DNA from 4 places in the Streptomyces boninensis genome. Region 3 is predicted to be linked to each of the others. Evidence: riboswitches for the same ligand, from Rfam matches in the RefSeq annotation. Region 3 holds a riboswitch; each other region holds the start of a gene.

What was found. A riboswitch is a leader RNA that binds a small molecule or an ion and turns the genes downstream of it on or off. The one in region 3 is predicted to bind cobalamin.
Region 1: linked by a shared signal. The riboswitch ahead of ACNNMR_RS40500 (ABC transporter substrate-binding protein) and the one ahead of ACNNMR_RS29435 (ribonucleoside-diphosphate reductase subunit alpha) in region 3 are both predicted to bind cobalamin.
Region 2: linked by a shared signal. The riboswitch ahead of metE (5-methyltetrahydropteroyltriglutamate--homocysteine S-methyltransferase) and the one ahead of ACNNMR_RS29435 (ribonucleoside-diphosphate reductase subunit alpha) in region 3 are both predicted to bind cobalamin.
Region 4: linked by a shared signal. The riboswitch ahead of ACNNMR_RS25205 (hypothetical protein) and the one ahead of ACNNMR_RS29435 (ribonucleoside-diphosphate reductase subunit alpha) in region 3 are both predicted to bind cobalamin.

Annotation. Positions count from the first base shown of each region.
Region 1 covers NZ_CP183837.1:8,987,701-8,995,015, reverse strand. The annotation lists gene ACNNMR_RS40505 (methyltransferase) at 1-972, opposite strand, end outside; cobalamin riboswitch at 1,112-1,240, shown strand; gene ACNNMR_RS40500 (ABC transporter substrate-binding protein) at 1,303-2,295, shown strand; gene ACNNMR_RS40495 (FecCD family ABC transporter permease) at 2,333-3,373, shown strand; gene ACNNMR_RS40490 (ABC transporter ATP-binding protein) at 3,370-4,167, shown strand; gene ACNNMR_RS40485 ((2Fe-2S)-binding protein) at 4,160-4,837, shown strand; gene ACNNMR_RS40480 (DinB family protein) at 4,847-5,338, opposite strand; gene ACNNMR_RS40475 (class I SAM-dependent methyltransferase) at 5,350-5,979, opposite strand; gene ACNNMR_RS40470 (calcium-binding protein) at 6,203-7,051, shown strand; gene ACNNMR_RS40465 (phosphotransferase enzyme family protein) at 7,052-7,315, opposite strand, start outside.
Region 2 covers NZ_CP183837.1:5,516,288-5,523,602, forward strand. The annotation lists gene scpA (methylmalonyl-CoA mutase) at 1-2,162, opposite strand, end outside; gene ACNNMR_RS25230 (methylmalonyl-CoA mutase family protein) at 2,159-3,970, opposite strand; cobalamin riboswitch at 4,073-4,312, shown strand; gene metE (5-methyltetrahydropteroyltriglutamate--homocysteine S-methyltransferase) at 4,477-6,801, shown strand; gene ACNNMR_RS25240 (GNAT family N-acetyltransferase) at 6,887-7,315, opposite strand, start outside.
Region 3 covers NZ_CP183837.1:6,410,485-6,417,799, reverse strand. The annotation lists gene ACNNMR_RS29465 (GntR family transcriptional regulator) at 1-177, shown strand, start outside; gene ACNNMR_RS29460 (carbon starvation CstA family protein) at 300-2,480, shown strand; gene ACNNMR_RS29455 (YbdD/YjiX family protein) at 2,477-2,698, shown strand; gene ACNNMR_RS29450 (DUF3311 domain-containing protein) at 2,839-3,102, shown strand; gene mctP (monocarboxylate uptake permease MctP) at 3,099-4,733, shown strand; gene ACNNMR_RS29440 (N-acetyltransferase family protein) at 4,767-5,273, shown strand; cobalamin riboswitch at 5,315-5,455, shown strand; gene ACNNMR_RS29435 (ribonucleoside-diphosphate reductase subunit alpha) at 5,584-7,315, shown strand, end outside.
Region 4 covers NZ_CP183837.1:5,506,032-5,513,346, reverse strand. The annotation lists gene ACNNMR_RS25210 (flagellar hook-length control protein FliK) at 1-415, opposite strand, end outside; gene ACNNMR_RS25205 (hypothetical protein) at 412-1,914, opposite strand; cobalamin riboswitch at 2,061-2,209, opposite strand; gene ACNNMR_RS25200 (ECF transporter S component) at 2,257-3,135, opposite strand; gene ACNNMR_RS25195 (ABC transporter ATP-binding protein) at 3,132-4,745, opposite strand; gene ACNNMR_RS25190 (energy-coupling factor transporter transmembrane component T) at 4,742-5,914, opposite strand; gene ACNNMR_RS25185 (hypothetical protein) at 5,911-7,002, opposite strand; gene ACNNMR_RS25180 (hypothetical protein) at 6,999-7,315, opposite strand, start outside.

The DNA of each region.
Region 1 (7,315 bases), 2.6 Mb from region 3:
CGTGAGCAGCTCCTCGTGCTCGGCGCGGGTGCGGTTCCGCCCGTTGAGTACGGTCATCATCAGCATGTCGACCGTCTTGCCCGGGTGCGGGTCGTTGCCGGCCGGGATCATCGGGTTGACCACCACGAGCCGCGCGTGCGCGGGCATCGCCTCGCGGCAGGTGCGCAGGATCCGTACGCACTGCTCGTCCGGCCAGCTGGCCAGCACGTGCTTGAGGAAGTACACGTCGGCTCCCGCCGGGACGGAGGTGAAGAAGTCACCCGCCTCGGTCTGCCAGCGGCCGGCCAGCTCCGGCACGTCGAGTACGTGCCCGGCCAGCACATTCTCCAGCTCGAACAGGGTCCCCGTCAGCTGCGGATTGCGCCGCAGCAGCGCGGCCAGCAGGCCGCCGCGCCCGCCGCCCACGTCGACGACGCTCTTGGCCTCCGAGACGTCCACCGCGCCGGCGACGTGATTGCTCAGCGCCTCGGAGACCGACGCCATGCTGGCGTTGAAGGCCTTGCCGAAGTCCGGGTGGGCGGCGACGTAGTCGTAGAACGGGATGCCGTGCTGGACCTCGAAGGCGGTGGTGCCGGTCCGTACGGCCTCGTGCAGGCGGCCCGCCGGCTCCCAGAAGGGGGGCTCCCCGTGCACGATGATGGTGTCGCGCAGCGACATCGGCACATCCGCGCGGAGCGGCTGGGCGAGCGTGGTGAGGTGGAAGCGGCCTTCGTCGTCCTCGCGGAAGACGCCCTTGGTGGCGAGGTAGCGCAGCAGCCGGTAGAGGTGCGGGGCGTGCACCTCGACGGCCTCGGCGAGGTCGGCCGCCGTGCGCGGGCCCGCCACCAGGTGGTCGGCGATGCCGAAGCGCGCGGCGGCGTTCAGGGCGGCCGAGTACACATAGCCATTCGCGAGTTCGAGCAGCGCGCCCGCCGCCTGCGCGGCGCCGGCCGCCGTCGGGGCTGCCGCGCCACCGGGTTCTGTGACTGCCATCGCTGGGTTCCTCTCTCGTGACGGGAGGTGCGCATCACAGCTTCCGCGGTACTCATCGCGTCCCACTTGAGCGCCAGGTGACCGGGGGCACGCGCCGTGGCCGCGGGCCGTATAGTGGCCCGCGACAAGGCGACGGCGGAACGAGGAAGCCGGTGTGAATCCGGCGCGGTCCCGCCACTGTGATCGGCGAGCTCAGCCCGAAACAGCCACTGCCCGCGCCGCGGGTGGGAAGGCCGGGTGCGGCTACGACCCGAGAGCCAGGAGACTCACGCGGTCGCCTCCTCACTGGAACTGGGGCGGATTTCCCCAGAGGAGGAAGGCATTTGCCGCATGACGGGCATACGCTCGCTCACCCTGCCGGCGGCCGCGACGGCCGCCGCCCTGCTGCTCTCCGCCTGCGGAAGCCCCGCCCCTGCGGGTGGCACCGCATCCGGCGCCCCCGCGAAGGGCTTTCCGGTCACGCAGACCAACTGCGGGGTGAAGACCACCTATCAGCGGCCGCCACAGCGCGCCGTCTCCATGAACCAGCACACCACCGAGATCATGCTGGCCCTCGGGCTGCAGAAGTCGATGGTCGGCACGGCCTATCTCGACGACAAGATCCTCCCCGGTTACCGGGACGCGTACCGCGGGATCAAGGTGCTGGCCGATGAGTATCCGTCGTACGAGACGGTGCTGGCGGCGGAACCCGACTTCGTCTACGGCGGTTTCAACTCCGCCTTCCACGAGGACGGCCGCTCCCGCGCGGCCCTGAAGAAGGCGGGCATCGCCAGCCGCCTCAATATCGAGGACTGCGCCGACGGACCGGTGACGATGACCACCATGGCGAAGGAGATCCGCGAGGTCGCCGAGGTCTTCGGCGTACGGGAGCGGGGCGAGCGGGAGCTGAAGAAGCTGAACGGCACCCTGAAGTCGGTGGCGGCGAAGGTCGACGGGGTGAAGCCGACGCGCGTCTTCGTCTACGACAGCGGCGACAAGACCGCCTTTACGGCGGGCGGCGCCGGGGTCGGCAACGACATGATCAAGCGGGCGGGCGGCGTGAATCTCTTCGCCGACCTGGACAAGTCCTTCGGCGATGTGTCGTTCGAGCAGGTCGCCGAGCGGGCGCCCGAGGTCATTGTGATCTACGACTACGGGGATCAGCCGGTCGCCGACAAGAAGAAGTTCCTGCTGGCGAACCCGGCGCTCAAGGACGTACCGGCCATCAAGCACAAGCGCTTCGCCGTGCTGCCGCTGTCCTCGACGCTGCTGGGCGTGCGCGCCCCGGCAGGCGTGGAGTCGCTCGCCCGGCAGCTGCATCCCGGGCGCTTCGACGGTGAGTGAGGCGACGCAGGCGCCGGTGGCCGCGGAGGTCCGTCCGGTGCCCGCGGGGCCGCGCCGCCGGGTCCTGCCGTACGCCGTCGTGCTGGCCGCGCTCGGCGGCCTCGTCGTCGTGGCGGCCACCGCGGGCCTGATGGTCGGCACGACCGGGCTGCCCGCCGGTGAGGTCTGGCGCATCCTGCTGCACCGGATCCATCCGGCGCTGGCCGACCCGGCGTGGACGCCGGTGCGGGAGACGATCGTCGTCGACGTACGGCTGCCGCGGGTGCTGATGTGCGCCGTGGTCGGGGCGGGCCTGTCGGTGGCGGGGATGGCGCTGCAGGCGCTGGTGCGCAATCCGCTCGCCGATCCGATGCTGCTGGGGGTGTCATCGGGGGCGACCGTCGGGGCCGTGCTGGTGCTGGTGCTGAACCTGACGTTCTTCGGCATGTTCTCGCTGCCGCTGGCGGCCTTCTGCGGTGCGCTGGCCGCGCTGATCGCCGTCTACTTCCTGGCCCGTTCCGGCGGGCGGATGACCACGGTGCGGCTGGTGCTCGCCGGGGTGGCCATGGCCGAGGTGCTGTCGGCCGTGGCCAGCTTCCTCGTCGTCACCTCCAACGACCCGCACAAGACGCAGTCGGCGCTGCGCTGGATGCTCGGCGGGCTGGCCGGCACCACCTGGACGATGGTGTGGATCCCGGCCGTGGCAGTGCTGGCCGGGACGGCGGTGCTGCTCGGCGTCAGCCGCCCGCTGAACCTGCTGCTGGCGGGCGAGGAGGCCGCCGCCGCCCTCGGTCTGGACGTGCACCGCTTCCGCGCGGCGATCTTCACCCTGGTCGCGCTGATGATCGGGGCGATCGTCGCGGTCAGCGGCCAGATCGGTTTCGTAGGCCTGATCCTGCCGCATGTGGTGCGGCTGCTGGTGGGCGCCGACCACCGGCGGGCGCTGCCCGCCGCCGCGCTGCTCGGCGCGGCCTTCCTGATCGCCGCCGACCTGGCGGCGCGGACGCTGATGAGCCCGGAGGAGATCCCGGTCGGGATCCTCACGGCGCTGGTCGGTGGCCCGTTCTTCCTGTGGCTGATGCGGCGGAGGGCAGCATGACGGTGGAGCCCGCGGTGCTGGAGATCGAAGGCGTGACGGTCGTGGTGAATGATCGTCCGCTGGTACGGGACGTGTCGCTGCGGGCCGCGCCCGGCGAGGTCATCGGCCTGGTCGGGCCCAACGGGGCGGGCAAGTCCACGCTCTTGCGCACGGTCTACCGTGCGCTGCGCCCGACCTCGGGCCGGGTGCTGCTGGACGGTGACGACGTGTGGCGGCTGCCCGCCAAGCACCTCGCCCGCCGCCTCTCCGCGGTCCTGCAGGAGACCGGCGGCGACTTCGAGCTCACGACGTACGACGTGGTGGCCATGGGCCGCACCCCGCACAAGCGCGCCTTCGCGGGCGACGACGCCGACGACCGCGCGATCATCCTCGCGTCGCTCGCGGAGCTGGACGCCGCCGACCTGGCGCGGGCGCCCTTCGACCGGCTGTCCGGCGGCGAGAAGCAGCGGGTGCTCATCGCGCGGGCGCTGGCGCAGCAGGCGGGGACGATGGTGCTGGACGAGCCGACGAACCACCTCGACCTGCGGCATCAGTTGGACGCCCTGCAGTTGGTCCGGCGGCTCGGCGTGACCACGCTCGTGGCGCTGCACGATCTCAACCTTGCGGCGGCGTTCTGCGATCGTGTGTGCGTGCTGAACGATGGCCGGTTGGTGGCGTCCGGGACGCCGGGCGAGGTGCTCACCGCGGAGCTGCTGGCGGCGGTCTACCGGGTGGCGGCCGAGGTCACGCCGCATCCGGACACCGGGGTCCCGCGGATCACGGCGCTCGGCGGATTGGACCGGGCCGATGCCTGAAGCGGACCGGGCAGCCGCCGCCGAAGCCCTCGCCGACATCGCGTCGTTGGGCCCGTTCTTCACCGTGGTCGTTGGTGGTGCGGCCGAAGGCTGGCACCCGGTGGCGGACACGTACCGGCGCGGCTTCACCGACCTGGTCGAGCGGACCGCCGCCCGCTACGAAACCGGGGAACTGCGCGTCGGCGCCTCCATCGTCCAGCTCGGCCACGCCGCCCGCCTCTGGTCGCCGGTGCTGGGCTGCGCCGTCGTGCACGGCATCGTGCCCGACCTGACGGGCCTGCAGCGCGCAGACAACGGTCCGGCGCTGCGGCTGCCGACGGCCGCCGGCTTCCCGGCGGCGACCGGGCCGGAGCTCGCGGCGCAGCTGTACGACGTGGTGCTCCGGCAGCACCTCGACCCGCTCGCCGCCGGCCTGCGGGTCAAGGTCGCGCCGCGGCTGCTGGCGGGGAACGCCGCCTCCGCGCTGGTCGGCTCGGCCCAGGCGCTCCTGGCTTCCCGCCCGGACCTCCGCACCCCGGTCACCGCCCTCACCACCGAACTGCTCAACACCGGCCAACTCCGCGGCACCGGCGACCTCCGCCCGTACGACCTGCGCTTCAAGCGCCGCAGCTGCTGCCTCTTCTATCGCACCCCCGGCGGCGGAAAGTGCGGCGACTGCTCGCTGCTCTGAGGAGGCTCATCAGCGGCCGGTCGCACCGTCGATGAGCTCGCGGAGGATGTCCGCGTGGCCCGCGTGCCGGCCGGTCTCCTCGATCATGTGGGTGAGGGCCCAGCGCGCGGTGGGCCCGGACTGGCGCCCGGGGACCGGCGCGCCGAGGTCGGTGCACTGGTCGAGTACGTCGTTGGCACGCTCGACGGCGTCCCGGTAGCGGGCGACGACATCGGCCACGCTGTCCTCCGGCGCGGCCCGGAAGGTCGCCGGCCAGCTGGTGACGTTGTCGCCGAGGAAGATCGCGCGCTCGACGCAGGTCAGGTGGTTGAGCAGGCCGAGGAGGTTCGTACCCGAAGGGACCGCGGCTGTGCGCACCTGCGGTTCGGGGGCGCCGTCGACCTTCGCGGCGATCGAGGTTCTGAGGTAGTCGAGGAATCCGCGCAGGACTTCGCTCTCGCTGCTTCCGGTACGGGGCGGCGGGGTGTCGCGGCGGCGGGTGCGGCGCGGGGTGCTGGGCATGGGGGGTCCTTTCAGGCGGTGCGGCGGATGAGGAGGACGTGGTCGGTGACCTCGGCGGTACTTCCGTCAGGGCCGGTCGCGGTCCGGCGGGGCGCGTCGGCGCGCTCGACTGTCCATGCCGCCGGGTCGAGGTCCATGTCCGCGGCGACGTCCTGCGGGCTCGGGTAGTGGGTGTCCGGGTCCTGGTTCCACGACCACGGCGCGGTCGAGCCGTGGTCGACGACCAGCAGCCGCCCGCCCGGGCGCAGGGCGTGTGCGGCCGAGCGCAGGACGGCCGCCCGGTCCATGTCGTAGGGGGTGTGCAGATAGTGGGCGGTGATCAGGTCGAAGGCGCCGGGCGGGAAGGACGCGTGCACATCGGCCCGTAGCGCGGTGACGCGATCGCCGAGGCCGTGCGTACGGGCCAGGGCGGCGAGCCGCTCGACCGCTACGGCCGAGATGTCGACGGCGGTGACCCGCCAGCCCTGGCGGGCGAGCCAGAGCGCGTCGCCGCCGGGGCCGCAGCCGAGGTCCAGCGCGTCGCCGCCGGGCGGCAGGGCCGGCACCGTCTCGGTGAGGCGGGCATTGGGCTGCGGACCGTCGGGCGCCGGTCGGGCCGCGTAGACGCCGTCCCAGAACGCGACCGCATCGTCGGTGCTCATCAAGACTCCTCACGTCGGGATGTGATCAGTCTTGGCAGGCACCCGTGGGCCTGGCACGGAATCTTGCGGTTTCGGCAAAAACGGCCTGACCGGCCAGGTTCCGGTAACCGGACCGCCGGACGATGTTCATCACCTGGCGCGCAACTGCGCTGTCGGCCCTCCTGTCTACATAAGTGAGCAAGAAGCAACACAAGCACACAGCCACCCGAAGGGTTACTTCCGTATGCGATTCCGTACCACCACCAGCACCATCGCCGCAGCTGCCGCCCTCGGCCTCGGCATGGCCGCCTTAGCGACGACGCCCGCCCACGCGGCCCCGGAGTCCACGGCCACCGTCGTGCACGAGGACAGCGAGCTCTGGTACAAGGCCGGCGCCGGCCAGCAGAACAAGCTGACGGTCGACGAAAAGACCGAGCAGCGCGGCGAGAACGAGTACTACTACATCCTCACCTTCCGCGACCAGCACGACATCGCCATCGACGCGAGCGCGGCGGAGGCGGACGAGTGCACGTATCCCACCGAGGGCGACCGCACCGCCGTGCAGTGCGCGGTGCTGATCCCGCAGAACTCCGATGACTCGGACAACTACGACATCGACCTCGGCGACATGGACGACACCGCCACGCTCGGCCCGGACAGCGACGCCTACGTCGGGGTCTACGGCGGCCCGGGCAACGACACCCTCACCGGCAACGCCGCGCCCACCTTCCACGGCGGCGACGGCGACGACAGCATCGACGGCGGCGGCGGAGTCTTCGGCTTCGGCTCGTACGGCGACGCCGGTGACGACACCCTCGTCAACTGCGCCCAGGACTGCTTCGGCGGCCCCGGCAACGACGAACTGACCGGCACCGACGAGGACAACACCCTCCACGGCGACGACGGCAACGATGTCATCCGCGGCGGCGGCGGCGCGGACGTCCTCTACGGCGGCAGGCACGACGACGAGCTGTACGGCGAGGACGGCGCCGACACCATCTGGGGCAACAGCGGCAACGACGTCCTGTGGGGCGGCGCGGGCACGGACACGCTGTCCGGCGGCCCGGGCCGCAATGAGGTCCACCAGGACTGATCAGCCGCCGAGCAAGGCGCGCGACCACTCATCCTCACGCGCCTCGATGTACTCGGCATCGCTGCGCCAGATGTCCCCGTGCCCCTCGCTCCACAGCCGCGTCCAGGGCTGCACGCCCAGGGCGCTCTGATCGCGCAGAAAGTCGTGCATGGAGCGGGTGCGGCGGCCCAGCAGCGGGACGAGACGGCGGCGTTCGGCTTCACCGAGGCCGTACGCGTCGGCGAAGACCCGCAGCCGGGCCGCCGCGTCGGGGCGCTGCCTGCC
Region 2 (7,315 bases), 890 kb from region 3:
CCGAGCGCGGCCGCGAGCCGGGCGACCAGGTCGCCGGCGGCGTCCGGGATCACCGTGCCGGGCGGGAACACAGCCGCCGCGCCCATCTCCAGCAGCGTCGGCACGTCCTGCGGCGGAATCACCCCACCCACGACGATCATGATGTCCTCGCGCTCCTCCTCGGCCAGCGCCTCCCGCAGCGCCGGCACCAGCGTCAGATGCCCGGCGGCGAGCGAGGACACCCCGACGATGTGCGCGTCCGCCTCGACGGCCTGCCGCGCCACCTCGGCCGGGGTCTGGAACAGCGGGCCGACGTCGACGTCGAAGCCCAGGTCGGCGAAGGCCGTCGCGATCACCTTCTGGCCGCGGTCGTGGCCGTCCTGGCCCATCTTCGCGACCAGGATGCGCGGACGGCGCCCCTCGGCCTCGGCGAAGGCGTCCACCGTGGCGCGGGTGCGCGTCACGCCCGCGGACTCGCCGGCCTCGTTTCGGTACACACCGGAGATCGTACGGATCTGCCCGGCGTGCCGTCCGTACACCTTCTCCAGCGCGTCACTGATCTCGCCGACCGTGGCCTTCGCGCGGGCCGCATTGACCGCGAGCTCCAGCAGGTTGCCCTCGCCACTGGCCGCCCGGGTCAGGGCGTCGAGCGCGTCCTGGCAGGCCTGCTCGTCGCGCTCCTCGCGCAGCCGGCGCAGCTTGGCGATCTGCTGGGCGCGCACCGAGGAGTTGTCGACCTTCAGGACCTCGATCTGCTCGTCGCTGTCCACCCGGTACTTGTTCACCCCGATCACCGGCTGCCGGCCGGAGTCGATCCGCGCCTGGGTGCGGGCCGCGGCCTCCTCCACCCGCAGCTTGGGGATGCCCGCGTCGATGGCCTGCGCCATGCCGCCGGCCTGCTCGACCTCCTGGATGTGCTGCCAGGCGCGCCGCGCCAGGTCGTACGTCAGCCGCTCCACGTACGCGCTGCCGCCCCACGGGTCGATCACCCGCGTGGTGCCCGATTCCTGCTGGATCAGCAGCTGGGTGTTGCGGGCGATGCGGGCCGAGAAGTCGGTGGGCAGGGCGAGCGCCTCGTCCAGGGCGTTGGTGTGCAGCGACTGGGTGTGGCCCTGGGTGGCCGCCATCGCCTCCACGCACGTCCGGGTCACGTTGTTGAACACGTCCTGCGCGGTCAGCGACCACCCCGAGGTCTGCGAATGGGTGCGCAGCGACAGCGACTTGGTGTTCTGCGGCTCGAACTGCTTCACCAGCTTCGCCCACAGCAGCCGGGCCGCGCGCAGCTTGGCGACCTCCATGAAGAAGTTCATGCCGATCGCCCAGAAGAAGCTCAGCCGCGGCGCGAACGCGTCCACGTCCAGGCCGGCTTCCCTGCCCGCCCGGATATACTCGACACCGTCCGCGAGGGTGTACGCCAGCTCCAGATCGGCCGTCGCCCCGGCCTCCTGGATGTGATAGCCGGAGATGGAGATCGAGTTGTAGCGCGGCATCTTCTGCGAGGTGAAGGCGAAGATGTCGGAGATGATCCGCATCGACGGCTTCGGCGGATAGATGTAGGTGTTACGGACCATGAACTCCTTGAGGATGTCGTTCTGGATGGTCCCTGCCAGCTTCTCCGCCGGCACCCCCTGCTCCTCCGCCGCCACGATGTACAGCGCCAGCACCGGCAACACGGCGCCGTTCATCGTCATCGAGACCGTCATCCTGTCCAGCGGGATGCCGTCGAAGAGCTGCCGCATGTCGTAGATCGAGTCGATCGCGACGCCCGCCATGCCGACGTCGCCGGTCACCCGCGGGTGGTCGCTGTCGTAGCCGCGGTGCGTGGGCAGGTCGAAGGCGACCGACAGGCCCTTCTGGCCGGCGGCCAGGTTGCGCCGGTAGAAGGCGTTGGACTCCTCGGCGGTGGAGAAACCCGCGTACTGCCGGATCGTCCAGGGCTGGTTGACGTACATCGTCGGATACGGGCCGCGCAGATACGGCGCGATGCCCGGATAGGTCTCCAGGAAGTCCAGGCCCTCCAGGTCCTGCCCGGTGTACAGCGGCCTGACCGTGATCCCCTCCGGCGTCTCCCAGAGCAGGTCGGCGCCGTCGGCGGCCTTCTTGAACGCGCCGCGCCACTCGTCGGGCCCACCGGCCGCGGCGGGCGCCCCCAGCTCGACCGAGGAGAAGTCGGGGATGGTCATCGGGACACTCCCATACGGTCCAGCGCGGCCGAGAGCACCGCGACGGCGTCACAACCGGAGAAGACATAGCTATCGATACCCGCGTACGAACCGGGGCGACCGGCGAGGAAGACGTGCCGGGCCCCGGCCTCCCGCAGCGTCTGCGCGGCAGCCTCCGCCTCCTCCTCGTACACGCCGTCGCTGGAGCACAGGCACGCCTCGACCGCCCCGCTCTCCGCGAAGGTGCCGTCGGTGACGGTCTCGATGCCGCCGGCCTGGAAGAGGTTGGCGGCGAAGGTGAGCCGGGCGGTGTGGGCGGCGGCCGGGCCGAGCGCGGCCAGGTGGATACGGGGCCGGCTGCCGGTGGCCGCCAGGTGGGCGTCGGAGCGGGCCCGCAGCGCCTCGTACGCCTCGTCCCGGCGCACCCGCGGCAGCCCGCCGCCGGGCGCCTGGGGTGCGGGGGCGCGGACGACCGGCTGCTCCGCGAGGTTCGGGAACTCGCTGACCCCGGTGACCGGTTCACGCCGGGTGGCGAGCTTGCTGCTGCGCGCTGCCCAGGTCTCGGCCAGCCGCTCGCGGATCATGCCGGAGCGCAGCGCCGCCGCCTGCCCGCCGGCCCGCTCGATCTCCTGGAAGAAGCCCCAGGCGGCGTGGGCGAGCTCGTCGGTCAGCCGCTCCACGTACCAGGAACCCCCGGCCGGATCGATCACCCGGGCCAGATGCGACTCCTCGATGAGGATGGTCGAGGTGTTACGGGCGATCCGGCGGGCGAACCCGTCCGGCAGCCCCAGCGCGTGGTCGAACGGCAGCACGGTGACGGCCTCCGCCCCGCCCACCCCGGCGGCGAGCGCGGCGACGGTGGTACGCAGCATGTTCACCCAAGGGTCGCGGCCGCTCATCATCACCGGCGAGGTCACCGCGTGCTGCCGCTGGGCGCCCGCCTGCGGCGCGCCGCACACGTCGGCCACCCGGGCGAACAGCCTGCGGGCCGCGCGCAGCTTCGCGATGGTCAGGAACTGGTCGGCGGTGGCGGCGTAGCGGAACTCCAGCTGGGCACACGCCTGTTCGACGCCGAGTCCGGCCGCCGTCAGCTCGCGCAGATAGCCGACCGCAGTCGCCAGCGAGCAGGCCAGCTCCTGCGCCGCCGAGCCGCCCGCCTCGTGATAGGCGAGGGCGTCCACGGTCAATGCCCGCATCCCCGGATAGCGCCCGGCGCACCGCTCGGCCAGCTCCGCGGCAGGTGCGATGTCGTGCGCCGCGCCGGTACGCGCCTCCCAACCGAGGGGATCGGCGCCCAGGTTGCCCCGTACCGCGGTGTCGGCCACGCCCTGCGCGGCGTACAGCGCGAACAGCGCCCGGGCGGCGGCCTCCGTCTCGGCGCCCGCGTCGAGAACGACGGGTGCCAGGTCCAGGTAGACGCCGTCGAGGGCGTCGGTCAGCGACGCCACGGGGATCGCGTCGGCGCCGACCGTGCACCACAGGGAGGTGACGCCGTTCTCCAGGTCGGCGAGCACGGAACCGCCGTCGGCGACCGCGTGCTGCTGGCGCACATCCCAGCCGCCGGTCGTGTTTCCCTCGGCGCGGCCGCCGCGGACAAAGGGCGCGAAGCCGGGCAGACCCGGGTCCGGTGCGCCCTCGCCCGCCGCGTACAGCGGGAGAACCCGCAGCCCGTCCTCCACACCGGTGGACAACGCCGCCTCGACCTCGGCGTCCGGGACTTCCTTCCCGGATTTACGCAGCACGCCGGAGACGAGGTGCTGCCATTGAGCATGCGTCGCACCGGGGAACTCGGCCGCCAGGGAGAGCCCGTCGTCGGGCAGGACCGTCATGTTCGGATGCTAGGACAGTTGACAAGTGAGCAGGAGTGGGCACAGCTGTGACGTTGTTCTCCTTGATTGCCTCAGTGTGCCGTTACGGAGTGCCGGCCCCGTACGCTGGCAGGCGCAGCTGGTTCGCCCCGTCCGCCAGGCGGGGTGCCGTAAGAGGGAACCCGGTGGGAATCCGGGACTGCCCCGCAGCGGTGAGCGGGAACGACCGCCGTCAATGAAGCACTGGGTCCGATTGCATCGGGCCCGGGAAGCGACGGCCAGTAGGTGTCCGCGTCGTAGTCGTAAGACGCGACGAGGACGTGCCCGCGAGTCCGAAGACCTGCCCGCTGTCCGCGTACGGGCCGTCCCGCGCGCGGATATCCCGGTGACCTCGAGGGCGGGTCGGCGTACATACCAGGCAGGACTCGGCTCGCCTTTGCCGCGCGGTCGTCCGCTGGTTTCGCTGCTCCTTCGCGTCCTTCCGGTCCACGGGATCGACAGGGATACGTCTCTCGAAGGAGAACTCCGTGACCACCAAGACCGCAGCCGCGGCAGCACGGGCCACCGTGTACGGCTACCCCCGCCAGGGCCAGAACCGGGAACTCAAGAAGGCGATCGAGGGCTACTGGAAGGGCCGCGGCACCGCCGACGCCCTTCGCGCCACCGCCGCCAGCCTGCGCCGCCAGAACTGGCAGGAGCTGGCCGACGCCGGCATCGACGAGGTCCCCACCGGCGACTTCTCGTACTACGACCACGTCCTGGACACCACCGTCATGGTCGGCGCCATCCCCGAGCGGCACCGGGACGCGGTCGCCGCCGACGCGCTCGACGGCTACTTCGCGATGGCCCGCGGCACCCAGGAGGTGGCGCCGCTGGAGATGACCAAGTGGTTCGACACCAACTACCACTACCTGGTGCCCGAGCTGGGCCCGGACACGGTCTTCACCGCCGACTCCGGCAAGCAGGTCGCGGAGTTCAAGGAGGCCCTCGCCCAGGGCCTGACCGCCCGCCCGGTCCTGGTCGGCCCGGTCACGTATCTGCTGCTGTCGAAGCCGGCGCCCGGCGTGGCCGCGGACTTCGACCCGCTCACCCTCCTGGACCGGCTGCTGCCCGTCTACGCCGAGGTGCTCGCGGATCTGCGGGCCGCCGGTGCCGAGTGGGTGCAGCTCGACGAGCCCGCCCTGGTGCAGGACCGCACCCCGGCCGAGCTGAACGCCGCCGCGCGCGCCTACCGAGACCTCGGCGCCCTCACCGACCGCCCGAAGCTGCTGGTCGCCTCGTACTTCGACCGGCTCGGCGATGCCCTGCCGGTGCTGGCCAAGGCGCCGATCGACGGCCTGGCGCTGGACTTCACCGAGGCCGCGGCGGGCAACCTGGACGCGCTCGCCGCCGCCGGCGGACTGCCCGGCAAGCGGCTGGTCGCCGGCGTCGTCAACGGCCGCAACATCTGGGTGGGCGATCTGGAGAAGTCACTGACCACCCTCGGCACCCTGCTCGGCCTTGCGGACCGTGTCGACGTCGCGGCCTCCTGCTCGCTCCTCCACGTACCGCTGGACGCGGCTCTGGAGCGCGACATCGACCCGCAGATCCTGCGCTGGCTCTCCTTCGCCCGGCAGAAGACCGCAGAGATCGCGACGCTGGCCAAGGGCCTCGCGCGCGGCACGGACGCGATCACGGCAGAGCTCGCCGCAAACCGCGCCGCGCTGTCCTCCCGCGCCACCTCTCCCATCACCCGCGACCCGGCGGTACGGGCCCGCGTCGACGCCGTCACCGACGCCGACGGCCGCCGCACGCAGCCGTACGCCGACCGCACCGCCGCCCAGCGCGCCCACCTGAACCTGCCGCTGCTGCCGACCACGACCATCGGCTCGTTCCCGCAGACCACGGAGCTGCGCACGGCCCGCGCCGACTTGCGCGCCGGCCGGATCGACACGGCCGCGTACGAGGACCGCATCAAGAACGAGATCCGCGACGTCATCTCTTTCCAGGAGAAGACCGGCGTCGACGTCCTCGTGCACGGCGAGCCCGAACGCAACGACATGGTGCAGTACTTCGCCGAGCAGCTCACCGGCTATCTGGCCACCCAGCACGGCTGGGTGCAGTCCTACGGCACCCGCTACGTCCGCCCGCCGGTGCTGGCCGGCGACATCTCCCGGCCCGAGCCGATGACGGTGCGCTGGACGTCGTACGCCCAGTCCCTCACCGACCGCCCCGTCAAGGGCATGCTCACCGGCCCGGTGACGATGCTCGCCTGGTCCTTTGTACGCGACGACCAGCCGCTCGGCGACACCGCCCGCCAGGTCGCGCTCGCCCTGCGCGACGAGGTGACCGACCTGGAGGCGAACGGCACGTCGGTGATCCAGGTCGACGAGCCCGCGCTGCGCGAGACGCTGCCGCTGCGCGCCGCGGACCACGCCGCCTACCTGGACTGGGCGACGGAGTCCTTCCGCCTGACGACCGCCGGAGTGCGCCCGGAGACGCAGATCCACACGCACATGTGCTACGCCGAGTTCGGCGACATCGTGCAGGCGATCGACGACCTCGACGCGGACGTGATCAGCCTGGAGGCGGCCCGCTCCCACATGCAGGTCGCCTACGAACTGGCGGAGCACGGCTACCCGCGCGAGGCCGGACCGGGCGTCTACGACATCCACTCACCCCGTATCCCGGGCGCGGACGAGGCCGCGGAGCTGCTGCGCACCGGCCTCAAGGCAATCCCCGCCGCGAGGCTGTGGGTCAACCCCGACTGCGGCCTGAAGACCCGCGGTTGGCCCGAGACCCGCACCTCACTGGAAAACCTGGTCAGCGCGGCCCGCACCGTCCGCACGGAGCTGGGAACCGCCACCTCCTGACCTGCGGGACGCATCGATCCTGGCCGGGGCGGCTGCCTTGCCGCTCCGGCCGTCGGGAGCGGAGCCCGTTCCGGGCGGTGCGGTGTCACAGGGGCCGCGGGGCGAGAGCCTGGGCCGGATGCCGCGGTCCAAGGAGCGCGACGTAGCCCTTGCCGGTGGGAGCGGGGTGGGTCACCTGCAGCCAGCCGGCCCGCTCGTAGAAGGCGACGGTCTGTCCGGCCTGGACGGAGGTGATCAACCAGCAGCGGCCGTCGGTCCGGCCGGAGGTGACCGCTCTCAGCAGCCGGCCTCCCAGACCGGTGCGTCGGGCCGACGCGGCTACGGCCAGCTCGTCGATCTCGCGGGCGTCGCACAGCCACGCCTGCGTGCGTCGCTGTCCGAGGGCGGCCGCTATCTGCGGATAGCTGCGCTCGTCAGGGAAGGGAGCCGGGGTTGTCCAGGCTGTTGCCCAGCCCAGGACCGTGTCCCCGTCCAGGGCCAGGGCGGCCGTGAATCCGTCGCGGTCGACATCGGA
Region 3 (7,315 bases):
ACCTCGCTGGCCACGCCGCGCGAGGCCGGGCTGCTCGGTACGGACACGGGGCTGCCGATGCTGATGCTGTCGCGGCACTCGCTGGACACCGAGGGAGAGCCGGTGGAGTGGGTGCGGTCGGTGTACCGCGGCGACCGGTACAAGTTCGTGGCGAGGCTGCAGCGACCAAACGGATGATCGAAATCAGCATGGCCTCCTGAGGCTTCTGCGCCGATCGTTATCCACAGGGTGATGACGCGAGGCCTTATCTGGGCTTAATTTCGGGCCGTCAAGCCAGACTTTGGGAGGACGGCCCGGTGCTGCGCACGTTGTCTCCGAGATCGATCGTCATCTGGACCCTGGTCGCGCTGATCGGCGCGATCGGCTGGTCCGTACTCGCGCTCGCCCGCGGCGAGGAGGTGTCCGCGGCCTGGATGGTGGCCGCGGCCCTGGGCTCGTACGCGATCGGCTATCGCTTCTACTCGAAATTCATCGCCTACAAGGTCCTCAAGGTCGACAACACCCGCGCCACCCCGGCCGAGCGGCTGGACAACGCGGTCGACTTCCACCCGACCGACCGCAGAGTGCTGCTCGGACACCACTTCGCGGCGATCTCGGGCGCGGGGCCGCTGGTCGGCCCGGTGCTGGCCGCGCAGATGGGCTATCTGCCGGGCACGATCTGGATCGTCGCCGGCGTGATCTTCGCCGGTGCCGTACAGGACATGGTGGTGCTCTTCTTCTCCACCCGGCGCAATGGCCGCTCGCTCGGCCAGATGGCGCGCGAGGAGATCGGGCCGGTGGGTGGCGCGGCCGCGCTGGTCGCGGTCTTCGCCATCATGATCATTCTGCTGGCGGTGCTGGCGCTGGTGATCGTCAACGCGCTGGCCGAGTCGCCGTGGGGCGTGTTCTCCATCGGGATGACGATCCCGATCGCGCTGTTCATGGGGTTCTATCTGCGGGTGATCCGGCCGGGCCGGGTCGCCGAGGTGTCCCTGATCGGCGTGGCGCTGCTGCTACTCGCGCTGATCGCGGGCCGCTGGGTGGCCGAGTCCTCCTGGGCGGATGCCTTCACGCTCAGCAAGGAGACGCTGGTCATCTGGATCGTGGTGTATTCGTTCATCGCCTCGATCCTGCCGGTGTGGATGCTGCTCGCACCCCGCGACTATCTGTCGACGTTCATGAAGCTCGGCACGATCGGGCTGCTGTTCATCGGCGTCGTGGTGGCGGCCCCGATGCTGAAGATGGACGGCGTGACGGACTTCGCGACTGAGGGCACGGGCCCGGTGTTCGCCGGTTCGCTCTTCCCGTTCGTCTTCATCACCATCGCCTGTGGTGCGCTCTCCGGCTTCCATGCGCTCATCTCCTCCGGCACCACGCCGAAGATGGTCGAGAAGGAGCCGCAGGTCCGGATGATCGGCTACGGGTCGATGCTGATGGAGTCGTCGGTGGCCGTCATGGCGATCATCGCGGCCTGCGTGCTGGACCCGGGGCTGTATTACGCGATGAACTCGGCGCCGACCGTGATCGGCGAGACCGCGCAGTCGGCGTCGGAGGCGATCCGCGGCTTCGGCCATACGATCACCCCGGACCAGCTCGCCCATTACGCGGACTTGGTCGAGGAGAAGTCGCTGCTGTCGCGGACGGGCGGCGCGCCGACCTTCGCGATGGGGGTCGCGTTCATCTTCTCCGAGGTGACCGGGGACAGCCTGATGTCCTTCTGGTACCACTTCGCGATCATGTTTGAGGCGCTGTTCATCCTCACGGCGCTCGACGCCGGCACCCGCGTGGGCCGGTTCATGCTGCAGGACACCCTGGGCAACCTCTACAAGCCGCTGAAGCGGGTCAGCTGGTGGCCGGGCCTGGTCGCCACCAGCGCGGTCGTCTGCGGCCTTTGGGGTTACTTCCTGTGGGTCGGCGTCCGCGACCCACTGGGCGGGATCAACCAGCTCTTCCCGCTGTTCGGCATCTCCAACCAGCTGCTCGGCGCGGTGGCGCTCACCGTCTGCACCACCCTGCTGATCAAGTCCGGGCGGCTGAAGTGGGCCTGGGTGACCGGCGTTCCGCTGGCCTGGGTCGCCGTCGTCACGCTCACCGCGAGCTGGCAGAAGGTCTTCTCCGACGACCCGCGGGTCGGCTTCTTCGCGCAGGGCGATGTCGCGCAGAAGGGCATCGACTCCGGCGAGCTGAAGGGCAAGGCCCTCGACGACGCACACACCGTCGTCACCAACACGACGGTGGACGGAGTGCTTTCCGCGCTGTTCGCGATCCTGGTCGTCATCGTGATCGCCGACGCGGCGCGGGTCTGCATCAAGTCGATCCGCAATCCGGAATCCGTGGTCTCGCACGAGGAGCCGTACACCAAGTCCGAGTACGTCGCCCCGGCGCAGCTCTTCCCCACCAAGGAGGAGAAGGCGGAGCTGGCGGCGGCGGGCCTCGGCTCGGGCGGCGGCCGGATTCCGGCACCGCGTGACGTCACCGCCGACGAGGGGAGCTCCACATGACGGCAGCGCTCGTGAATGGCGCCTCGGCCGGCCGCAGGGCCGCGTCCAGGCTGTGGTGGTACGTAACGGAGCTGACCGGTGAGAACGCCTACGACCGGTATGTCGAACACCTCCGCAAAAACCACCCGGAGGCGGAGGTGCCGAGCCGCCGGGCGTTCGAGAAGGAGCGCATGGACGCCCGCGACGCGGACCCGCGGGAGGGCAACTGCATCTGCTGACGCGCTGGAGGCGCTGGAGGCGCTCGTGAAGGGCGTCTAGTCCGCTATTCGGACAGCTGGTGACGGCATCCGGTCCCTTGTTTTAGATTCACTCGCCACCTAAACCGAGTGATCGAATTCAAGGTACGGAGCCGCCCCCCATGTCCGAAGCCAAGGCATCCCCGCCCGGCAGGCAACCGGTCATCACGCCGACGCGCGTGGTGGCCGGGCTCTGCCTCTTCGCGCCGTTCATCGGCATCCTCTGGGTGAGCTCGTACGCGAAGATCCAGCCGACGCTCGGCGGGGTGCCGTTTTTCTACTGGTACCAGATGCTGTGGGTGTTCATCTCCGCGGTGCTGACCTCGGTCGCCTTCCTGCTGATCCGCCGTGAGCAGCGGACCCGCAAGGGGGGTGCGGGCGCATGAACGACGGCGTGAACGGCGTCGCGCTCGCCGTCTTCATCTTCTTCTTCGTCCTGGTCACCGTCATGGGCTTCCTCGCCGCCCGGTGGCGCAAGGCGGCCAACGAGAACAGCCTCGACGAGTGGGGCCTGGGCGGCCGCTCGTTCGGCACCTGGATCACCTGGTTCCTGCTCGGCGGCGACCTGTACACCGCGTACACCTTCGTCGCCGTCCCGGCGGCGGTCTACGCGGCCGGCGCGGCCGGCTTCTTCGCGGTGCCGTACACGATCCTCGTCTACCCGCTGATCTTCACCTTCCTGCCCCGCCTGTGGTCGGTCAGCCACAAGCACGGCTACGTGACCACCTCCGACTTCGTCCGCGGCCGCTTCGGCTCCAAGTCGCTGTCGCTGGCCGTCGCGGTCACCGGCATCCTCGCCACGATGCCGTACATCGCGCTGCAGCTCGTCGGCATCCAGTCGGTGCTCGACGTGATGGGCGTCGGCGGCGGCGAGGACACCAACTGGTTCATCAAGGACCTGCCGCTGCTGCTCGCCTTCGGCGTGCTGGCCGCGTACACCTACTCGTCCGGGCTGCGCGCGCCCGCGCTGATCGCCTTCGTCAAGGACACGCTGATCTACATCGTCATCGCGGTGGCGATCATCTACATCCCGATCAAGCTCGGCGGCTTCGACGACATCTTCGCCAAGGCGGGCGACGCCCTCGGCGCCACCAACCCGGCCACCGGCAAGCCCCGCGGCGAGGTCGCGCCCAGCGAGCCGGGCCACTGGACGTACGCCACCCTCGCCCTCGGCTCGGCCCTCGCCCTCTTCATGTACCCGCACTCGATCACCGCGACGCTCTCCTCGCGCAGCCGCGAGGTGATCCGCCGCAACACCACCATCCTGCCGCTGTATTCGCTGATGCTCGGCCTGCTGGCGCTGCTCGGCTTCATGGCCATCGCGGCCGGCATCAAGGTGGAGAACGGCCAGCTGGCGATCCCGCAGCTGTTCGAGAACATGTTCCCCGACTGGTTCGCCGGCGTGGCCTTCGCGGCCATCGGCATCGGCGCGCTGGTCCCCGCGGCGATCATGTCGATCGCCGCCGCGAACCTCTTCACCCGTAACATCTACAAGGATTTCATCCGCCCCAACGCCACCCCCGAGCAGGAGACCAAGGTCTCCAAGCTGGTCTCGCTGCTGGTCAAGGTCGGCGCCCTGGTCTTCGTCCTCGGCATGGACAAGACCGCGGCGATCAACATGCAGCTGCTCGGCGGCATCTGGATCCTGCAGACCTTCCCGGCGCTGGTGGGCGGCCTGTTCACGCGCTGGTTCCACCGCTGGGCGCTGCTCGCCGGGTGGGCGGTCGGCATGGCGTACGGGACGATCGCGGCGTACGGGGTCGCCTCGCCGACGCAGAAGCACTTCGGCGGCTCGTCGGACGAGATCCCCGGCATCGGCGAGATCGGCTACATCGGCCTGACGGCGTTCGTGCTGAACGTGGTGGTCACGGTGGTCGGCACGGTCATCCTGCGGGCGGCGAAGGCCCCGGCGGGCATCGACGAGACCTCGCCGGAGGACTACACGGCGGATGCCCCGGCGGCTGCCCCGGCCCGGCCCGCACCGGAGGCGGAGAAGGCCGCGTCGGGCGCGCACTGACGCGCACTGATGACCATCAGGGAGACTCGGCTCATGGACATCACCATCGCTCCCGCCACTCCTGCCGACTACGACCAGGTCGGCGACTTGGTCGCAGGCGTCTTTCTCGACGACGGCCTGCTCACCTTCGGCGAGAACGACAGCTACCTCGGCGTGCTCCGCGACTCCGCCAGCCGCGCCGCGAAGGCCGAGTTGCTCGTCGCGCGGGCGCAGGAGTCCGGCGAGATCCTCGGCTCGGTCACGTACGCGGCACCCGGCACCGCATACTCCGACCTCCGGGTCGCGGGCAGCGCCGAGTTCCGCATGCTGGTCGTGGCGCCGGCCGGGCGCGGCCGCGGCATCGGTGAGGCCCTGGTCCGGGCCTGCATCGAGCGCGCCCGCGAGCAGGGCGCGCGGAGCCTGGTGCTCTCCACCCAGGCACGCATGAAGTCGGCCCACCGGCTGTACGAACGGCTGGGGTTCGTCCGCACCCCGGAGCGCGACTGGAGCCCCGTCGCCGAGAGCGACCTCACACTGCTGACCTACGAGCTCGCCCTCTAGCTGACACTCCGACACAACATGTGGGGGGTGCGTGCGTTGGCGTACCCAAGATGTATGCTCGTGCTCGCTGCCGCAGCAGGGGAATCCGGTGCGAATCCGGAACTGTCCCGCAACGGTATGCGATGCCCGCGCATGCGCGGAAATCGCGAGTCCGAGCACCTGCCGGCAGCTGTCACCTGACGTCCGGGCCTCGTGGAATGGGCCGGCGGACGCCTATGTGGCGTGCCAAGCGCGACTTCGGCATGCCCGTAGGCCGCCCGTCGCGCCCCACCCCTCGCGGCCCACTGCCGAGCGAGGGAGAGCACCACCCGTGACCATCGCACCCTCCGCCCCCGCGGAACCTGCTTCAGCGGCGCCGGCCGAGGCCGACCGCGCCGGCGAGGCCCTGCTGCGCACCCTGACCGACCTCACCGCCGACCTCCCCGCCACCGACCCCGGCCGGGTCGCCGCGGCGGCGCTGCGCGGCCGCCATCCGGGTTCCGACGCGGCGGAGTTGCGCGACCTCGCCACCGAGGCCGCCGCCGGGCTCATCGGCGACGAGCCGGAGTACTCCCGCCTCGCCGCCCGCCTCCTCACCCGCGCCATCGCCGACGAGGCCGCGAGCCAGGGCGTGCAGACCTTCTCCGCCTCCATCGCCCTCGGCCACCGCGAGGGCCTGATCGCCGACTCCACCGCGGATTTCGTACGGACCCACGCCGCCCGCCTCGACTCCCTCATCGACGAGGCGCGCAACGACCGCTTCGGCTACTTCGGCCTGCGCACCGTCCACTCCCGCTACCTCCTCCGGCACCCGACCACGCGTCAGATCACCGAAACGGCCCAGCACTTCTTCCTCCGCGTCGCCTGCGGCCTCGCCGAGGACACCTCACCCCGCGCCCTCACCGAGGTCGAGGCCCTCTACGGCCTGATGAGCCGCCTCGACTACCTCCCCTCCTCCCCCACCCTCTTCAACTCCGGCACCCGCCACCCCCAGATGTCGTCCTGCTACCTGCTGGACTCCCCGCTCGACGAGCTCGACTCGATCTACGAGCGCTACCACCAGGTCGCGAAGCTGTCGAAGCACGCCGGCGGCATCGGCCTCCCGTTCAGCCGCATCCGCTCCCGCGGCGCCCTGATCCGCGGCACCAACGGCCACTCCAACGGCATCGTCCCGTTCCTGCGCACGCTGGACAGTTCGGTCGCCGCGGTGAACCAGGGCGGCCGCCGCAAGGGCGCCGCCAGCGTCTACCTGGAGCCCTGGCACGCCGACATCGAGGAGTTCCTGGAGCTCCGCGACAACACCGGCGAGGACGCCCGCCGCACCCACAACCTCAACCTCGCCCACTGGATCCCGGACGAGTTCATGCGCCGGGTGGCGGCCGACGAGGTCTGGTCGCTCTTCTCCCCGAGCGAGGTGCCGGAGCTGGTCGACCTGTACGGCGAGGAGTTCGACGCCGCGTACCGCAAGGCGGAAAAAGAGGGCCGCTACGACCGACAGCTCCCGGCCCGCCAGCTCTACGGCCGCATGATGCGCACCCTCGCCCAGACCGGCAACGGCTGGATGACCTTCAAGGACGCCGCCAACCGCGTCTCCAACCAGACCGCGGAGCCGGGCGCCGTCATCCACTCCTCGAACCTCTGCACCGAGATCCTCGAGGTCAGCGACGACGGCGAGACGGCGGTCTGCAACCTGGGGTCCGTAAACCTGGCGGCGCATCTGGACGCCGACGCGGGCGAGATGGACTGGGCGGCACTGGACTCCACGGTCCGTACGGCCGTCACCTTCCTCGACCGCGTGGTCGACATCAACTTCTACCCCACGGACCAGGCCGCCGCCTCCAACGAGCGCTGGCGCCCGGTCGGCCTCGGCATCATGGGCCTGCAGGACGTCTTCTTCAAGCTCGGCCTGCCCTTCGACTCACCATCCGCGAAGGCCCTCTCCACCCGCATCGCCGAGCGCATCATGCTCGCCGCCTACGAGGCCAGCTGCGACCTCGCCGAACGCCACGGCCCGCACCCGGCCTACGACCGCACCCGCGCCGCCCGCGGCGTCCTGCACCCGG
Region 4 (7,315 bases), 900 kb from region 3:
ACCAGTACGCGGAGGCCGGCGGGGTGTCGCGGCAGGGCTCGGTGTCCGCGCCGGGCTTGCCTTCGATGCGGCAGATGAAGGCCTCGCCCCAGCGGTCGGTGCCCTGGATCTGGATGCCCGCGTTCTTCAGCGCGGTGAGGCCGGTGGCCTGGTCGCCTGGGGCGCAGCGGATGATGGTGTCCCCGCCGAGCTCCTGGAAGTCGATGATGACGGTGACGCCGTCCGCGTCCGGGCAGTAGCCGGGCGTGCCCTTGCTGGGGTCGATGGCGTACGCCTTGGCCGGCGCGGCGACGTCGGTGGCGACGCCGACGGCCGCCGAGGTGCCGACCAGCGCCAGGGCGAGCGCCGCCGCGCGCAGGGCTCGTGCCGTACGGGGGGCGGGTCTTTGCTTTCGCTTCAGCTTGGTGAACTTCACGCCTGAGTTCCTTCCGTTCCGGCCTTGCGCCGGTTCGCCGTCCGATAGGTCACATAGCCGCCGCCGATCAGCAGCGCGGAGCCCGCCGCCCACGGCAGGACCGCGGCGCCCGTGGCGGCGAGGCCGCCGCCGGAGCCGGAGCCGCCGGTCGAGCCGCCCGTTCCGCCGCCGACGGAGGCCGGGGAGGGGTGGCCGGACGGGGGCAGGCCGCTGGGGTTCGCGCCGCCTGCGTCGCCCGGGGTGGCCGAGTCGGACGGGTCCGGGCCGCCGCCGGAGCCGCCGTTGTCGCCGGAACCGCCGTCGCCCGCGCCGCCGTTGTCGCCCGTACCCCCGTTGTCGCCGGGGCCAGGGCCGGGGTCGGGGTCGGTCTCGCCGATCTTCCCGAGCGGCACCTGGGCGAGCGCGAGCAGCGCCTGCGGGGTGGCCCGGCGCCACTGGTCGCGCTGGAAGTCTTCGATGCCGTCGCTCTGCGCGGAGGTCAGCGAGTCGTTGTTGTACGCGATGGCGCCCGCCTCCGCCTTCGCCTTGCCGCCGTTGGCCTCGGTGAGCTGGTGGCCCGCGACCCAGTCCGCGGCCTTGTCCGCCTCGGCCTGGTGGCCGGCGGCGGCGAGGGCCTGGCCGGCCAGGCCGGTGCTGTTGGTGTTGGCCGCGGCGGTCGGTCCCGAGCCGCCGAAGGAGCCGTTCGCGGCCTGCTTCTGCCGCAGCCACTTGGCGCCCTTGTCGGCGGCCGCCTGCGCCCCCGGCACTCCGGCATCGGCGGCTGCGATCAGTGCATGCACGGCCATCCCCGTCGAGTCGGGGTCGATGACCGCCTTGCCGTTCTCGGCGTCGCAGTCGCCGGTGACGGCCGAGCCGCCGAAGGCGTACGGGTAGAGGCGGAAGCCGCCCGCCGAGCACTGCTGGTCGATGAGGAAGTCGACCGCGTTCTGCGGCACGCCGCCGCTGCGGGCGAGGCCGAGGACGGCCAGGGACTGGCCGAAGGTGTTGGAGTTGTCCACCGACGGGGCGTTGACCTTGTCCTTGACCCGGCCGTCCTCCAGGCCCTTGTCGGAACCGGCGATCAGGTCGAGGGTCTCCTGGCGGAGGTTGTACGCGCCGAACTTCTCCGGGTCGGACTTGGTGATCACGGCGGCGTACAGCAGCTTGGCGGTGGCGCCGGCGACGCGCTGGCCCTTCTCGCCCCAGGCGTCGAGGCTGTTGTAGTCGCGTACGTGAACCTTGAGCGCGTCCGTGATCCTCGTGGCCGTGTCCGGCTCGGCGCCGGTGGCCTTCAGCGCCATCAGCGTGTCGACGGTCAGGCCCCAATCGGCGCCGGCGAAGCCGGGTATGCCGCCGTCCTCCCCCACCTCGCCCGCCTGCCAGCGGGCGGCGGCCACGGCCGCGTCGGCGTTCGCGTCGGCCTGTGCGTCGTGCGCGCCGAGCAGTGGCAGCGACAGCGCGAGTGCCGCCGCGCCTGCTGTGCCGGCGGCCGTGCGCACGCCGGGTCTGACCCCGACCATGCGGGTTCCCCTCCCAGGAAGGATCCGCAGCCGGAGAAGGGCCGGTCCCGCAAAAAGGCCCCTGCGCGCGCATTCGCCGGGCGAATGACGGCAAGGGGCCGCGGTGCGGGGGACCGGGGCTCCATGCTGCAGACCGTGACAGTAAGAAGCGGTGCACGTGCCGCGGCAGGCATTCCGACTCGCGGCAAGTGGTGCGGTGCCGCTCACGGTTGCAGGTCAGTGCCGGATTTCCACCGGCTTCCCCTGTTCGCGTACGCATTCAGTTGTAAGTCCGCCCGCAGGCGGATCAGGCGTAGCATACGCGCCTTTGTGCGAAGACCGCCACAGTGCCCGAAAGCGCTGTCACAGCGGCTTCAACTCCAGGTCGTCCTGGCGCCCGTAGGACGCCCGTCGGGTGGCCCGGCGCAGGATCGCCAGGACCGCCGGGCCCAGGGTCAGGATCGCGGCAGTGTTGGTGATGGCCCGACCCGTGTCCCAGCCCGCGGTGGAGGTGAGCAGGGTGAAGACGGCGAAGCGGTGCAGGTTCTCCAGCACCGGATCGCCGGGGACGTAGGAGATGTGGCCGTCGTGGTACGGGACTTCGGCGTGGGTGATGAAGGGCCAGAACCACAGGTTCATCAGGAAGCCGAAGACGTACGAGACGGCGATCCCGTACCCGACCAGCATCGCGATCTCCGCCTTGCCGCTGACCCTGCGCGGCAGCAGCCCCGCCCCCATGCCGATCCACGCCGAGCACAGCATCTGAAACGGCAGCCACGGCCCGACCCCGGCGGTCAGCAGCGCGGAGGCGAACAGCGACGTACATCCGAGCACGAAGCCGAAGCCGGGCCCGAAGACCCGGCCGGCCAGGACCAGCATGAAGAACACTGTCTCGATGCCCGCGGTCCCGGCGCCGAGCGGCCGCAGCGCGGCGTTGATGGCGGAGAGCACCCCGAGCATGGCCAGGGCCTTGGAGTCCATGCCGTTCTCGGAGAGTTCGGCGAGCACCACGATGATCAGGATCGGCAGGATGCCCATGAAGACGAACGGGGCGTCCGGGCCGTGCTGCATGCTCTGCGGCTTCACCCGTACCAGCAGCGGCCAGACGAACATCATCAGCCCGGCGAGGGAGGCGAGCGTGAGCACGACGGCGGACCGGGGGCCGACGCGGATGACCTGGTCGGCGCGGTCCCACCGGCGCAGCTTCTTCGGCGTTTCCTCCGCCGCCGTGCGCGGCGTCATCGCAGCTCCCCGGCCAGTGCGGTACGGACATCGGCGACCGTGAGCCAGTCCGCCCCGAGGATCTTCGCGACCTGGGGTGCGAAGGCCGGGGAGCCGCCCAGCACTTCGGTCGTCGACCCGTCGGAGACGATCTCGCCCTCGGCCATGACCACCACCCGGTCGGCGACGGTGGCGACGAACTCGACGTCGTGGGTGGCGACGACGACGGAGCGGCCCTCGGCGGCGAGCGCGGCGACGGTGCGGCCCAGCGCCGCCTTGGCCTCGTAGTCCAGGCCGCGGGTCGGCTCGTCCAGCAGCATGACGCGTGGTGCCGCCGACAGTTGCACGGCCAGCACGAGCGCGAGCCGCTGGCCTTCGGAGAGGTCGCGGGGGTGGGCGGCGGCGTCGATGCCGGGGGCGATCCGCTCCAGCAGCGCCCGGCAGGTGCCCGCCGCCGCGTCGGACTCGGCGTCCGCGGCGTCGCACTCCGCCCCGACGGCCTCCAGGAACAGCAGGTCGCTCGCGGTCTGCGGCACCAGCCCGACCGTCTTCCTCGCCTTTGCGGCGGGCAGGTCGTGCGGGTCGGCGCCGTCGACGCGGACGCTGCCGCCCTGGCGCGGGCCCGAGCCCTGCAGCGCCCACAGCAGCGAGGACTTGCCGGAGCCGTTGCGGCCCATCATGCCGACGACGCGACCGGCGTGCAGGTCGAGTTCGACGCCGCGGACGGCGACGTGACGGCCGTAGCGGACGACGATGCCGGAGCCGGTCAGCAGTGGCTTCTCGCCGCTGGGCGGCGCGCCCCGCTCGGGCTGGGGCGCCGCGGTCAGCTCGGACCGAAGCGGGGCGGCGGCCCTGCGGGCGTCGCGTACCGACAGCGGCAGCGGCTCCCAGCCGGCCAGCCGCCCGAGGCCGACGATCGGCGGGGCGATCGGCATTTGCCGCAGCACCTCGGCGGGGCTGCCGTCGCGGACGCCGCCGTCGCCGGGGACGTAGAGCATCCGGTCGGCGAACGGGATGACCCGCTCCATCCGGTGCTCGGCCATGATCACGGTGGTGCCGAGGTCCTGGACGAGGCGGGCGAGGGTGGCCAGGACGTCCTCGGCGGCGGTCGGGTCCAGGGCGGAGGTGGGTTCGTCCAGCACCAGCACCTGCGGGTGGGTGGTGAGTACCGAGCCGATGGCGACGCGCTGCTGCTGCCCGCCGGAGAGGGTGCGCAGGGTGCGTCGGCGCAGTTCGGCGATGCCGAGCAGGTCGAGGGTCTCCTCCACCCGACGGCGCATCACCTGCGGGGCGAGGCCGAGTTGCTCCATCCCGTACGCGAGCTCCTCCTCCACGGTGTCGGTGACGAAACCGGCGAGCGGGTCCTGGCCGACGACGCCGACGAGGTGGGCGAACTCGCGCGGCGGGCGGGAGCGGGTGGAGGTACCGGCGACCGAGACAGTGCCCTCCAGATGGCCGCCGGTGAAGTGCGGGACCAGGCCGTTGAAGGTGCCGAGCAGGGTGGACTTGCCCGCGCCCGTACGGCCGGCGACCAGCACGAGTTCGCCCTCGCCGATGGACAGTTCCACGTCCGCGAGGACGGCCTCGGAGCGGCCGTGGTACCAGAAGGAGACCTCGTTGAGTTCGATCACGCGGGCACTTCCTCGGGGCGGTGTTCCCGGTCGTCGTCGTCGGACTCGGGCGTGACGTGAGCCGACTCGTCCGGCGGCTCGGGCGGCGGGGTCAGGAATGCGGGCAGCACGCCGATCAGCACCCCGACCAGCGGCACCCAGGACAGCAGCGGCCAGGACAGGTTGGTCAGCGACGGGTTGAGGTTGACCGGGTTGACGCTGGAGGTGGTGTAGAGCACCGCGGCCACGGCGACGCCGCTGGCGACGACCGCGAGCTCCGGCAGCCGCCACCGGTCGGGGCGGTAGCGGGTGCGCTGCACCCGCGCCCCGGCGGTCCGGAAGCCGACCAGCGCGATCAGCAGGCTGGGCACGAGCAGCGGCCCGGCCAGATAGCGGGGCGTGAAGCCGTCGAGGGTGGCGTAGACGCCGACGCACATCCCCAGCAGGCCGACGATCATCAACAGCCCCGTGATCAGACGGGTGCGGCGGGATGCCTTGCCCGCCCTGCCGTAACCGCGCGAATCCATGGACGACGCCAGCCGCAGCGACCGGTCCAGGGCATCCGCCAGTACGGGAATGATCACGGCCCGCAGCGCATGCAGCCGCCCGTCCGCGGCCCCGCCGCGCAGCTTGCGCGCCCGCCGCACCCGCTGCACGCTCTCCGCCAGCTGCGGGAAGACGGACAGGGCGATGACGACGGCGGTGCCGACCTCGTACAGCGCCGAAGGCATCGACTTCAGCAGCCGCTTGGGGTTGGCGAGGGCATTGGCGGCGCCGATGCAGATCACCATGGTGGCCAGCCGCAGCCCGTCGTAGAACCCGCCCAGCAGCGACTCGGCCGACACGTCCCCGAACAGCCGGATGCCCGCCGCCCACTCCGGCAGCGGCACCTCCGGCAGCCGCACCACGATCGTCTCGCCCTCGCCGCCGCCGAAGACAAACCGGAAGAACAGCCGGATCGCCACGATCAGCGCCCCGAGCCAGAGATACATCCGGAAGGCCAGCGCCCAAGGCGCCTCCGAGCGCCGGGAGACCACGACGAAGCAGGCCACGGCGATGACGGTGAGCAGCAGCCACGGATTGGTGGTGCGGCTGGCCGCGACCGCGAGGCCCAGCGCCCAGATCCACCAGGCGGCGGGGTGCAGGTCGCGGGGCAGAAAGTAGGTGCTGAAGGCGCCCTTGCCGATCACCCTTCGCGCGCCTGCTTCCGGCGCCGGGCCATGACATACGTACCCGCAGCGAGCAGCACCACCGCGCCGCCCGCCGCCCAGGGGGCGATGTCGCTGGCGCCGGACTGCTCCTTGATGGCGTCGTTCACGTTCTTCCTGTCCTCACCGCCGGTGAACTTCGCGTTGTCCTTCGGGTCGGCGGCTGCCTCCGGATCGGCAGAAGAGCCGTCGCGGGGCTTCGGCGGCGGCAGCTTCCCGTCCTTGTCCTTCTTGCCGCCCTTGCCATCGTCGCCCTCGTCGCCCCCGTCGCCGGCGGACCCGGGCGCACCTGAGTCAGCGCCGGAACCGGAGCCGGAGCCGGCGGAGCCACCGGACGCGGCGCCCCCATCACTGCCGCCCGAGCCGCCGCCACCCACACCCGGCTGCTGCTCCATGGGGTTGTCCGACGTCGGCGGCGGCTCGTCCGGCGCATTGCAGGCCCGCCCGCCGGTCCCCGGGCGCACCGCCGCGATCCGCGGCTTCGGATTCGTATCAGCGGTGGCATTCAGGGAGAACGACCAGCCCTCGAAACCGCCGCGGATGAACTTGCGGTTCTTGACCCCCCACTGGCTGTACTCCCACGCGCAGTTGTTGCCCGCGTGCCAGTACGACCAGTAGGCCGCCGCCGGCGGGGTGTCGATGCAGCGCTCCTTGTAGCCGGAGTTGCCCTTGACGGGGACGGACTGGGCGGCCGAAGGCCGGTTCTCGATACGGCAGATGAACGCCTCACCCCACCGCTGCACACCCTCGATCTGGAAGCCCGCGCCCTTGAGCGCGTCCAGCCCCGTCCCCGGCGCCTTGCCCGGGTAGCAGCGCACGATGGTGGTGCCGCCCAGCTTCTGGAAGTCCACCACCACCGTGACGCCGGTGGAGGTCTTGCAGAAGCCCGGGGTGCCCCTGCTCTGGTCGATCGCGTGCGCTCCGGTGGCGCCGGGCCCGAGGGTGGCGCCCGCGAGCAGGGTGGCGGCCAGCAGCCGCACGCCGCGCAGGCGCCGCCGCTGCCAGAAGCGGGAGGGGGTGCGGCGCCATCGTGCGCCGCCGGAGCCCGGGTGCGTACGGGAGATCATCATGCGGTCACCGCCTTACGGCCGTTGGTCTTACGGACGAAGCGCCGGAGCGCGAGGAAGGCGGCGAGGGCGAGCAGAACCCCGCCGCCGGAGAGCGCGGCCACCGCCCAGACGGGCAGGCCGCCGTCCGCGCCGTCGTGCGCCTTGCCTGCGGCGCCCGGGCCGAGGCCGGCGGCGGGCAGCGATACGGCGGGAGCCACCGGGGAGCCGGGCGCGCTCATCCACGAGGCGCCGGCGACGCCGGGCGCGACGGCGATGCTGGTTCTGGGGTCGCTACTGGTCTTGGGGTCGCTGCCCTTGCTGCCGGGTGGAGCGC